DNA from 3 places in the Glutamicibacter ectropisis genome. Region 3 is predicted to be linked to each of the others. Evidence: riboswitches for the same ligand, from Rfam matches in the RefSeq annotation. Region 3 holds a riboswitch; each other region holds the start of a gene.

The links. Region 3 has a riboswitch for S-adenosylmethionine ahead of QMQ05_RS01580 (acyl-CoA dehydrogenase family protein). Riboswitches for the same ligand answer to the same signal wherever they lie in the genome.
Region 1: another riboswitch for S-adenosylmethionine. It lies ahead of QMQ05_RS15895 (substrate-binding domain-containing protein); the one in region 3 lies ahead of QMQ05_RS01580 (acyl-CoA dehydrogenase family protein).
Region 2: another riboswitch for S-adenosylmethionine. It lies ahead of QMQ05_RS15870 (acyl-CoA dehydrogenase family protein); the one in region 3 lies ahead of QMQ05_RS01580 (acyl-CoA dehydrogenase family protein).

What each region holds. Positions count from the first base shown of each region.
Region 1 is NZ_CP125942.1:3,384,480-3,387,756, forward strand. Features, by position in the region: gene QMQ05_RS15890 (sugar ABC transporter ATP-binding protein) at 1-215, opposite strand, end outside; gene QMQ05_RS15895 (substrate-binding domain-containing protein) at 199-1,239, opposite strand; SAM riboswitch class I at 1,308-1,398, opposite strand; gene QMQ05_RS15900 (SdpI family protein) at 1,674-2,030, shown strand; gene QMQ05_RS15905 (CdaR family transcriptional regulator) at 2,105-3,178, opposite strand.
Region 2 is NZ_CP125942.1:3,377,861-3,381,137, forward strand. Features, by position in the region: gene QMQ05_RS15865 (acyl-CoA dehydrogenase family protein) at 1-233, opposite strand, end outside; gene QMQ05_RS15870 (acyl-CoA dehydrogenase family protein) at 261-1,487, opposite strand; SAM riboswitch class I at 1,538-1,628, opposite strand; gene QMQ05_RS15875 (LLM class flavin-dependent oxidoreductase) at 1,756-3,192, opposite strand; gene QMQ05_RS15880 (ABC transporter permease) at 3,189-3,277, opposite strand, start outside.
Region 3 is NZ_CP125942.1:333,459-336,735, reverse strand. Features, by position in the region: gene QMQ05_RS01580 (acyl-CoA dehydrogenase family protein) at 1-1,325, opposite strand, end outside; SAM riboswitch class I at 1,342-1,433, opposite strand; SAM riboswitch class I at 1,701-1,803, shown strand; gene acs (acetate--CoA ligase) at 1,951-3,277, shown strand, end outside.

The DNA of each region.
Region 1 (3,277 bases), 550 kb from region 3:
ACTACCTTGCCAGCAAGTTCTATCTCTCCGGAGTCTAGAGTGTATAAACCGGTGAGGATTTTGATCAGTGTGGACTTCCCTGCACCGTTTTCACCTACGAGGCCCAAGACTTCTCCGGCTCGAAGTTTCAGCTCTACTTTTTCAAGCACGCTCACGGTACCAAAGGATTTGTTGATACCGCGCATGTTCAGCAGTTCATTAGATCCCGTTGTCATTGCGCACCTGATTCACATTGTCCTTGTCAACAAAAATCGGCTCGGCGTAGCTGGTGGCTGGTACCTTGTCGGTTTGCCCGTCGAGGAAGAGCGCGATGTTTGTGGCCGAGGTGGCCGCAATTTGCTTGGTGGGCTGAGCAACGGTGAACTGATATGAGCTCTGTGGATCTGCGATGAGGTCCAAGGCTCCGGGCTCTGCGTCCACGCCGTACAACTTGATGTCGTTATCTGTCGGGTCGATGGCCTGCGCGGCACCGATCAGTGGCATGTCCCAGCAAGACCAGATCGCGTCGACTTCACCTTCCGGTAGCCTGCGCAGTTGATCCTGAATCTGGTTCTTGGCATCTTCGATCGTGCCTTCGTACTTGTCCTGTAGCTCAGGGGTGATCTTCTCAATGTTTGGGTAGTCTTCCAGCACCAGATTCAGACTGTTGTAGCGAATACGGCACGGAGTCACACCGGGGAAGCCGTTAAAGACGAGAATCTTGCCTTTGCCATGTAGATCTTCAGCCATGGTGCGCGCCAGCGTGGTGCCGACATTCCAGTTGTCGCTGGTGACGTTGTTCTTGGAGTATTCGCTCTGGAAATCGATGGTGAACAGTGGGATACCGGCCGCATCTACCTTGGCCAGCGCAGGGGTTAATGTCTGGGCGTCGCCCAAGATGACCACGATGGCATCTGGTGATTGGGTAATCAGGTTTTCGACATCAGAGACGTGTTTTTCGTCTTTTGCTTCGGCCTGGGTGGCAATCACTTCGCCACCGAGTTCTTTGACCCGTTCTTGGATCTGCTGATACACCACGCGCGAGTAGTCGTGCAGGATGTCCTTGGCAGCAATTCCGACTTTTTTACCTTCGAGTGACGGCACATCGTTCAGTGACTGTTCCGTTTGTGGGGTGGTGTTTTGCGCCGCTACCGGTGCCACGTCAGGTCGTGGTTCCTTGAGCGAGCAACCGGTCAGCAGTGTTGCTGCTGCCATGGTTACTGCCAATAATTTCAGGGTGTTCGGGCGAGTGCGAGTCATGCCGTCCCTCTCTTAGACATAGTGAACCGAGGGATCCCGAACTCAAAGTTGCGCTTCGCTACCCGGGAATTCCATCGCTCCTGGCGTTAGCACTTTCTGCGGGTTGCAGACTTGCTGCGGCGTCACGGAGCCAGGTCTCTCAGCCGCTCTGGATGGGTATTCTTCGAGTTAAACATCGATCCGATGGGCGTGCCATTAACGCGTCACCGGAGGGAACAAAGCGTCAGAACTCTTCACAAAACACGGGTTCATCCGGCCAAAAACGGTGTCAGAAGTGCCGGAGTCACGTCATATTTCCGCATATTAAGCTCTGCGGATGAGTTGCACGTCTAACTGCACTGTTCAGTTTTCGTAACAGGACGGGTGTTGAGAAATATGGCCACTGTATAGACTGAATACAAAGTCACCATCTAAGGGAAATTTCAATGGACCCAATGAACACCATCAGTCTGATGTTTGGGCTGGTCATACTGACCGTGACCGCCAGCATTTTGGCTCCGATGACTGCCTCGGGCCAGCTCAAACGCAACACTGCGGTAGGCATCAAAACCCGTCACACCTTATCGAGTGATGAAGCGTGGTTGGCTGCTCACCGCCATGCCGCACCCACGCTCAGAATGACAGCGTGGATTGGATGGGTACTGTTGGCCATCGCCGCAGTTCTTTGCTTTATGCAGAAATTCCCGTGGGCGCTGACCGTGACCGCTGTCGGCTTCTGCCTCAGTCTTTTGCTTTTGCTCGTGGCAGGATTCCGCGCCAATAAGATTGCCAAGCAGTACCCGAGTAGTTAGTCGCTAGTGTCTCTCGTGGCGAAGATTCGGCCGCGAAGGATCAAAAATATCCATCTGCCAACAGGCTAGTTGCATTAGAAGATCTGTAATTGCCCCAAGGCAACTCGCGCATAAATCGCGTGCTGTAGGCGTAACGATTCACTGGTGAGGCGCGTATCCACACCGGTGACCTGCCCGATACGCTCCAGCCTCTGCATCAGCGTATTGCGGTGAATGTGTAAAATCTCGGCCGCTTGAGACATCGAAGCAACGCTTGCCACCACCAAGAGGGTTTTTGCTTGTTCTTGATTCAATTCCTGCGCAGGCATCGCAAGATATTTGAGGTTAGATACCGGTGTGCGGGCGATAGCCACCGCGATCTCTTCAGTCCACAGTTCACGATGCCCCTGATCTGGAATCAGTTCAGGACGTGCCACCAAGGTGCGCAATACTTCCGCCCGGGCCAAGAGCTCACCGACATCTGCCATCCCCGGGCCGCCAAGATACCGATCATCGGGTCCAACAACGCTTTGGCCATGATCTTCACTAGCCTTGCGAAGTCTCCACCTCGCGCCAAACAACGTCACCCAAGAGGTACTTACCCCTTGGGTTCCTGGCTGTGCAAAGGCTGACTCTTGCCCTGCCGCTTGTCCTTTGCCGACTAGACACACTTCCAAGTGCAGGTGCCCGCTGAGCCCATGTGCCTGAAGCATCCGGCCAATGATTTCCGGTGCGACATTCCCGGCGAGCAAGGCGGAAAGAATATCCCTGGCTTCGGCTGCCCGGCGAGCGCTACGCGAATGCTCACGTTCTTGGGCGACCAGCAGTTGCACGGTCAGCGCAATCAGCTCAGCTAGTGGTTCCACCTCATGGGGTGCACCGGTAAGTCCAATGACTCCACACACGCGGTCATTAATCTTCAGCGGAAGATTCACCCCGGGCTGGGTCCCGGCGGTTTCATCGCCGTGAGTGACTCGGATGACCCGCTGGTCTCGAAGCACTTCAAGGCTTCCTGCGTGCAACGTTCCGATGCGCGAGCTATCACTGGAGGCGATGATTATTCCATGCTCATTCATGATGTTCACATGGCGATTAATCGTTGGTGAAATGGTGTCGACAACCTTTTGCGCTAGTGCGCTGGCTAGTCGTGGTTGCTCCATTTCGCTCATGAAGTCATCCTAGCTTCCTGCCCCAAAAACATGGAGGACTCACCGCGACGCGCATCAAGGTTTCGCACTTTCGTCCTTCACCTTGCCGCTGGATGATGT
Region 2 (3,277 bases), 560 kb from region 3:
GCGGCCAGATCAACAAAGAGTTCAAAGAGCTCGGGAAGCGTGGCCCCTGCCCCACCATGAGATTCAGGGACACGGATCGCGCCGAACCCGGCGGCAGCCAGCTGGGCAACCTGTTCATAGGGCAGTTCACCGCTGCGGTCACGTTCGGCAGCGCCGTCCGCGATCTGTTCAAAGAGAGGGGCGAAACGGGCTTTGAGCTGGTTCAACCGATTACCTGTGGCAAGTACAGTCATCTCAGTTTCCTATCTGTAGAAAAGTTTTTAGGTGTACAGCGACAGTGGCTGAGATTCTCCGCGGAGGAAGTACGCGCCGACCTCAATCTTCTTGTAGTCCACCGGGTCGTGCAGTGAGTGGGTGCGCACATTGCGCCAGAACAGGTCTAGGCCAACACTGTTCGCAGTCGACGACGATCCGGTGACTTCAAAGATCCGGTTGGCCACCTCAACGCCTACCTCGGTGGACACCACCTTCGCTTCAGCAATCTCAACAGCCAACGCCGCACGCTCGGGCTGCGTCACCTCCCCTGCCTTGGAGAGCAGTGCATCAAATTTGCGGCCCAGCTTTTCGGTCAACGCTGCCACGGCAGCAGTTCGTGCCTTGAGCTCACCCACGGTGCGCTGGAAGATTGGATCCTGGGAATAGGTCTCAGCCTGCGAGAACAGCCACGCGTTCTTGCGCCCCAACAAGATCTGCTTGCCACGGGCCAAGGCACCCTCAGCAATACCCAGGTAGAAGTTCGCGAAGGCCAGCTGGATGCCCGGGGTCAGTAGGGTCGAGACCGGCTCATCGGTGACTTCACCAAGAAGATCAGTCGGCTCGATGCGTACATTGTGATACTTCAGCGAGTTCGACGCACTCAGTCGCTGGCCTAGGTAGTCCCAGTCATCAACGATTTCTAGGCCCTCACGGTCACGGTCGATGATGAAGGCCAGCACCTGGCCCTTGCGTTCGCCCTCGGTGACTTCCGCGTTGATGACGATAACCTCGCCTACCCCGGAACCGGTGGAGAACCGCTTGGCACCATTGAGGCGGAAGCCATCACCCTCAGGCACGAGGGTCAACGTGGGATCAACCGGGTTGACCGAATCGCCCCACAGCCAGCCGCCCTCAACGGTGCGCTGCCACCACTGGGCTTGGGTTTCAGGCGCCGCGTAGAAGGCAATGCCCGACTGGTTCACGTAGTGGTAGGCCAGCAGCTGAGAAATTGAGCCATCGGCCGTTGCCAAGATGCGGACCGCTTCAAAGGCGGTCTCCCAGTGTGCCCCGGCGCCACCAAATTCGGTCGGCACCAGCAGGTTCAACAAGCCAGCTTCACGCAGTAACTGCACCTCAGCGAAGGGCTGAGCATTCTTGCGGTCGCGTTCTAGGGCGTCGGTAGCCAGCTGGTCGGCGACCTTTTGTGCGATCTCGCGCCAGTGATTAAGCTCGGCTTCATCGGCGGTGCCGGTGTAAGGCACGCGCGGTAGCTGGGTACTGATAACCGTCATCTTCGTTCTCCTTAGGACTGTGGATTCCGAAGGACGCAGAATTTTCTGCAGATCCATCGAACCTGGCGTTAGCACTTACTGCGGGATGCAGGTTTGCTGCGGCGTCGCGGAGCCAGGTCTCTCAGCCGCTCTGGATGGTGTGTTCTTTCAGTGAATCACCGCGCGATGGCTGGCGGAAGTCACGAGGTCACAGGACGGAACATCGTCATTTTTCGACACGTTCACCGCTCTGAAACGGTAATAAAATTCCGTCATATTTACTCATATGTCATTTGGCGCCTAAAACAGCCTCTGGGATTTGACTAGCCTTGGAATCTGCTGCGGAAGCTTGGCCAGCATAAGCCCCACGGTAGGCCGCTGCCGGGTGATCGTCAGCAACTCGTCGTTGTCCTTCTCCGGCCAAATATTCGCGCAGCGTATTCCCTTCATAGCCGGCCCAGGTTCGTCCACGCTTGCGTAGCTCCGGAACCACCAAGTCGGTGAATTGCTCGAAGGATCCCGGGGTGATGGCGTAGGCCAGGTTGATTCCGTCCAGCCCGGACTCATCCACCCAACGCTCAATTTCATCGGCCACTGTTTCGGCCGAACCCACCAGGACCGGGCCGATGCCACCCACGCCGAGGTAGTCGGCAATCGAATTCGGTGTCCACTTCTGTTCTGGGTTCGCGGTGGTAAAAATCGACAGGGCGGAGCGGGCCGCGTTGGTCTCCAGATATTTCAGTTCTTCATCCACCGCGTACTGGCTCAAATCCAAACCTGACCATCCGCCATAGAAGGTCATAGCCCCTTCACGTGAGGCATAGGACTGGTACTCACGGTAAAGCTTTTCTGCCTGCGCATCTGAATCAGCCACCACCGTCGTCATCAGGGCATAAATTTTTGCAGCATTTCGAGGCCGGCCCACCGCTTCAAATTCGTCACGGATCGCATCGGTCTGCCTGCGGGTGACGGCAGTATTAATGGAGTTCAGGAAGATCCCTTCGGCATGTTGTGCACCGAAGCGACGACCACGAGATGAGGCACCTGCCTGGAAAATCGCCGGCGTACGCTGAATCGATGGCTCTGAAAGGTGAATGCCCGGGACATTGAAGTGCTGACCTTGATGGTTAATCGGGTGCACCTTGCTCGGATCGGTGTAGATCCCACGTTCCCGGTCCTTGACGACTGCTCCCTCTTCCCAGGAGCCTTCCCAAAGCTTGTAGACCACTTCCATGAATTCATCGGCAATGTCGTAGCGTGCATCATGATCTAGCTGGCGGGTCATCCCCAAATTTCGTGCCGCCGACTCCAGATAGCTCGTCACCACATTCCAGCCAACCCGGCCACGGGTGAGGTGATCTAAGGAAGAGAATTTACGGGCTAACGCATAAGGCTGTTCATAGGTCAGCGCACTAGTCACCGCAAAGCCAAGGTTCTTGGTAGCCGCGGCCATCGCGGAAACTTGCATGAACGGATCATTCAATGGAACCTGATCAGCATCTAATAGGGCTGGGCCACTGGAGTTTTGGTACACATCATAAATGCCCAAGACGTCGGCCAAGAACAACGCATCAAAACCACCGCGTTCTAGGGTTTGCGCCAGCTCCACCCAATATTCCAGGGTGTTGTATTCATCGGCTCGATTCTGCGGATGGCGCCACAGTCCCGGGCTCTGATGGCTCACGCAGGTCATGTCGAAGGCGTTGAGGTGAATGCGCTGGCTCATGAGTTACTGTTTCCTTTTCCTGTGGTTGATATGTGCTTCTTAGCAGTGCGCAGCTGGGCGAAAATCCCGGTGGACGATTGACCCT
Region 3 (3,277 bases):
CGATGGTTACTGTCTTCTCCGGTGACCGAGAGACGTTGCGGTTGCACTGCATTGATCTCGTAGTCACCCACGATGCGTGCCTTATAAATGGCCGGATTGTGGGTGGCGATGGTGCGGGCATTGCGCCAGTGTCGATCCAAGTTACAGATCACGCTGGTGGACGATGCTCCAAGCCCATCAAAGAGTTTGCTCGTGGCTCCGATGACCAGTGGCTGGACAATGGTTTGTGCCCGGTTAGCTGCTAGTTCACAGACCGCGTAGCGTTCCTCATCATTTAGCCCTGGGTCGATGAGGGCGGCTTCAACCTCAAGGACAGCACCGATCACCACCGAGTCAGCGGCGAAGGACTCTGCGGAGACCTCACCGACTAATTGCAGTACTTGTGGTTCGCGGTGTACCGGCACTCCCGTGCCGGTGGTGAAGATGCGCGTACGATTCTGCACCGAAATACGCAGGTCATTCAGTGCTGCCCGCGCTATGCCAGCCTGCACGGCCATGAGTACCAGCTGGAAAATCGCTGCCTCAGGGTCATTCTTCTGCTGTGGCATGAAGGTGTCTACCGGCACCTGATGGAATTCCGTGGTTCCCGTACCGGTGAGACCCTGGCCGAAACCATCCCAGTCATCCAAGATTTTTACGCCACTATGTTGGGTGGAGACCACCGCAATCTGGCGCCCGGCAAGCTCCGGGTGAGCCACAGCCACCGTGGTCCAGTCGGCAAAGATAGTGCCGGTGCAGTAGTACTTTTCACCAGTCACCAGCCAACGGCCATCAACCTGGCTGGCTTTGGTGTTCAAGGTACCAAGCGCATTGCCGCCACGTTCGGTGTACGCGTTGCCGACAATTTGTCCCGCGGCAATGCGGGAAACCCACTTGCTACGTAGTTCCTGATCTTCAAGAACCAGAACATTTTCAACAAATGCGATATGCGCGCGCCATAGCTGGCCCACATGCGAATCAGCTTCGGAAAGTTCGATGAGTAGACGGAAGACGTCAACCAGTCGTGCGCCGTACCCACCTTCGGCGACTGGGATACGTAGCGCCCCAAAGCGTTCTCGATTGAGCAGGCCTACCTGCTCAAAAGGCAGTACGCGGTTCCGGTCACGTTCCTTGGCGGTGGCTGCAATCTGCGCGAAAACCGGGCGGAAGACTTCAGCCAAGCGATCATATTGTTCGTCTGCGCTAGGGCCTGGGGTGACCTTGAGTAGTTGCCGGGTAGGCAGCTGCTCTTGGAAGTCATCTAGTCCCATGGCGCTAGCCTGCGAAGGATCACTGAGCTGGTTGAAGTCCAAGCTTGTGGTGTTTGGCGACTCGCCAAATGACATTAGAAATCCTCAATTCTTTCCATCGGTCCTGGCGGTAGCACCGTCCCGCAAATCGGGTGGTTGCTGCGGCGTCATCGAGCCAGATCTCTCGGCCGCTCTGGATGGGTTCTCATTCATTTGTAGCCGTAACAAAGCGGTGCTTCCAAGCCACGAAGTCACATTTCGTCGTGACGATGCGCCGGTTTGACAGGCGGTTTGCACAGGCAACTTCGCATTCCACCGAAGATGAACTCATGAAAATCATCAATCATCGATCAAACCGGCATTCAATGAAATAAATAACGAAATATCTCGTGCGTGTGACGTAGTTATCGAATATTTTTCATGTTACGCAAGATTTGCATTCAATTCGTTCGAAATCATGTAATGGACGGGTAACCATCCCGAGCGACCGAGAGATCTGGCTCCTAGACGTCGCAGCAACCACCTATGAATCACATGTTCCATAGGCCGGTGCTACCGCCAGAACCGATGGAGATGATCATGGCACTGAACTATGCACAGCCTCAGGGACAAGACCCGGCCAACGCTTCAATTGCGCTGGCTATCGAGCGGGGAACCTGATTTCGCCTCTCCCGCAGCTTCTCAACTTGTCACCCATTAACACTCCAAGGAATTATCTTTCATGACCATCGAATCAGCATCGACCGCCACACTGGTGTCAGAGGAAGCACGCCAAGCATTCTGGGATGAAGCGGCGCACCTTCTAGATTGGGACACCGAATGGCACACCACCAGCCAAATTCTCCCCGCTGACCCAGTAGCCAAGCGTGGCCCGCAGATTTCTTGGTACCTCGGTGGCAAACTCAATGCCGCGGTGAACTGTGCCGACCGCCATGTTGCGGCCGGTCGCGGTGACAAGGTTGCGCTGTACTTCGAGGGCGAACCCGGCGACCGTGTAGCCGTCACCTACAAGAACTTGCAAGAACGCGTCAGCCAAGCTGCCAATGCCTTGGAATCCTTGGGTGTGGTCAAGGGCGACCGCGTGGTCATCTATCTGCCAGTACTTATCGAAACCGTCGTCATCACCTTGGCTTGCGCCCGCATTGGCGCGATCCACTCATTGGTTTTCGGCGGGTTCTCTGCTGAGGCGCTGAAGTTCCGCGTGGAAGACACCAAAGCCAAAGTCTTGGTAACCACGGACGGCCAGTTCCGTCGTGGCACTTCCGTGCCGGTCAAAGACAACGCCGATCAGGCGGTCTCGGGCGAAAATGAAATTGAAAAGGTCCTGGTCATTCGCCGCACAGGCGATGAGATCCCATGGACCGAAGGCCGAGATGTTTGGTGGCACGATGTGGTCGACACCCAGCCCACCGAGCACGCTGCACAGTCCTTTGACTCGGAAACCCCGCTATTTATCATGTACACCTCAGGGACGACCGGACAGCCTAAGGGCCTGGTACACACCACCGGCGGTTATCTGACTCAGGCAGCCGCCAGCTACAACATGCTTTTCGCCAACCCTGATGTTTCAAAGCGAGACCAAGACGTTCACTGGTGCACCGCAGACCTAGCCTGGGTCACCGCCCACACCTATGAGATCTACGGTCCGCTGTCGAACGGCGTTACTCAGGTCATCTACGAAGGCGTACCAAATGCCCCACATCCTGGCCGTCACTTCGAAGTCATCGAACGCTACAAGGTCACCAGCTACTACACCGCGCCAACGCTAGTGCGTTCGTTGATGGGCTGGTTCCCGCAGGGCATTCCAGCTTCCTACGACCTGTCCTCCATCAATATTGGCGGCACCGTGGGCGAAGCAGTGAACCCGGAGGCTTGGAAGTGGTTCCGTGAACAGTTAGGTCGCGATACCACCGAAGGTCTTCCCATGGTAGATACCTGGTGGCAGTCCGAGTCGGGAGCCACGATCCTTTCGCCACTGCCCACCGACGAGTACTTCAAGCCTGGTTGCGCTGCCCGCGCCCTGCCTGGAGTTTCGGTGGACATCGTTG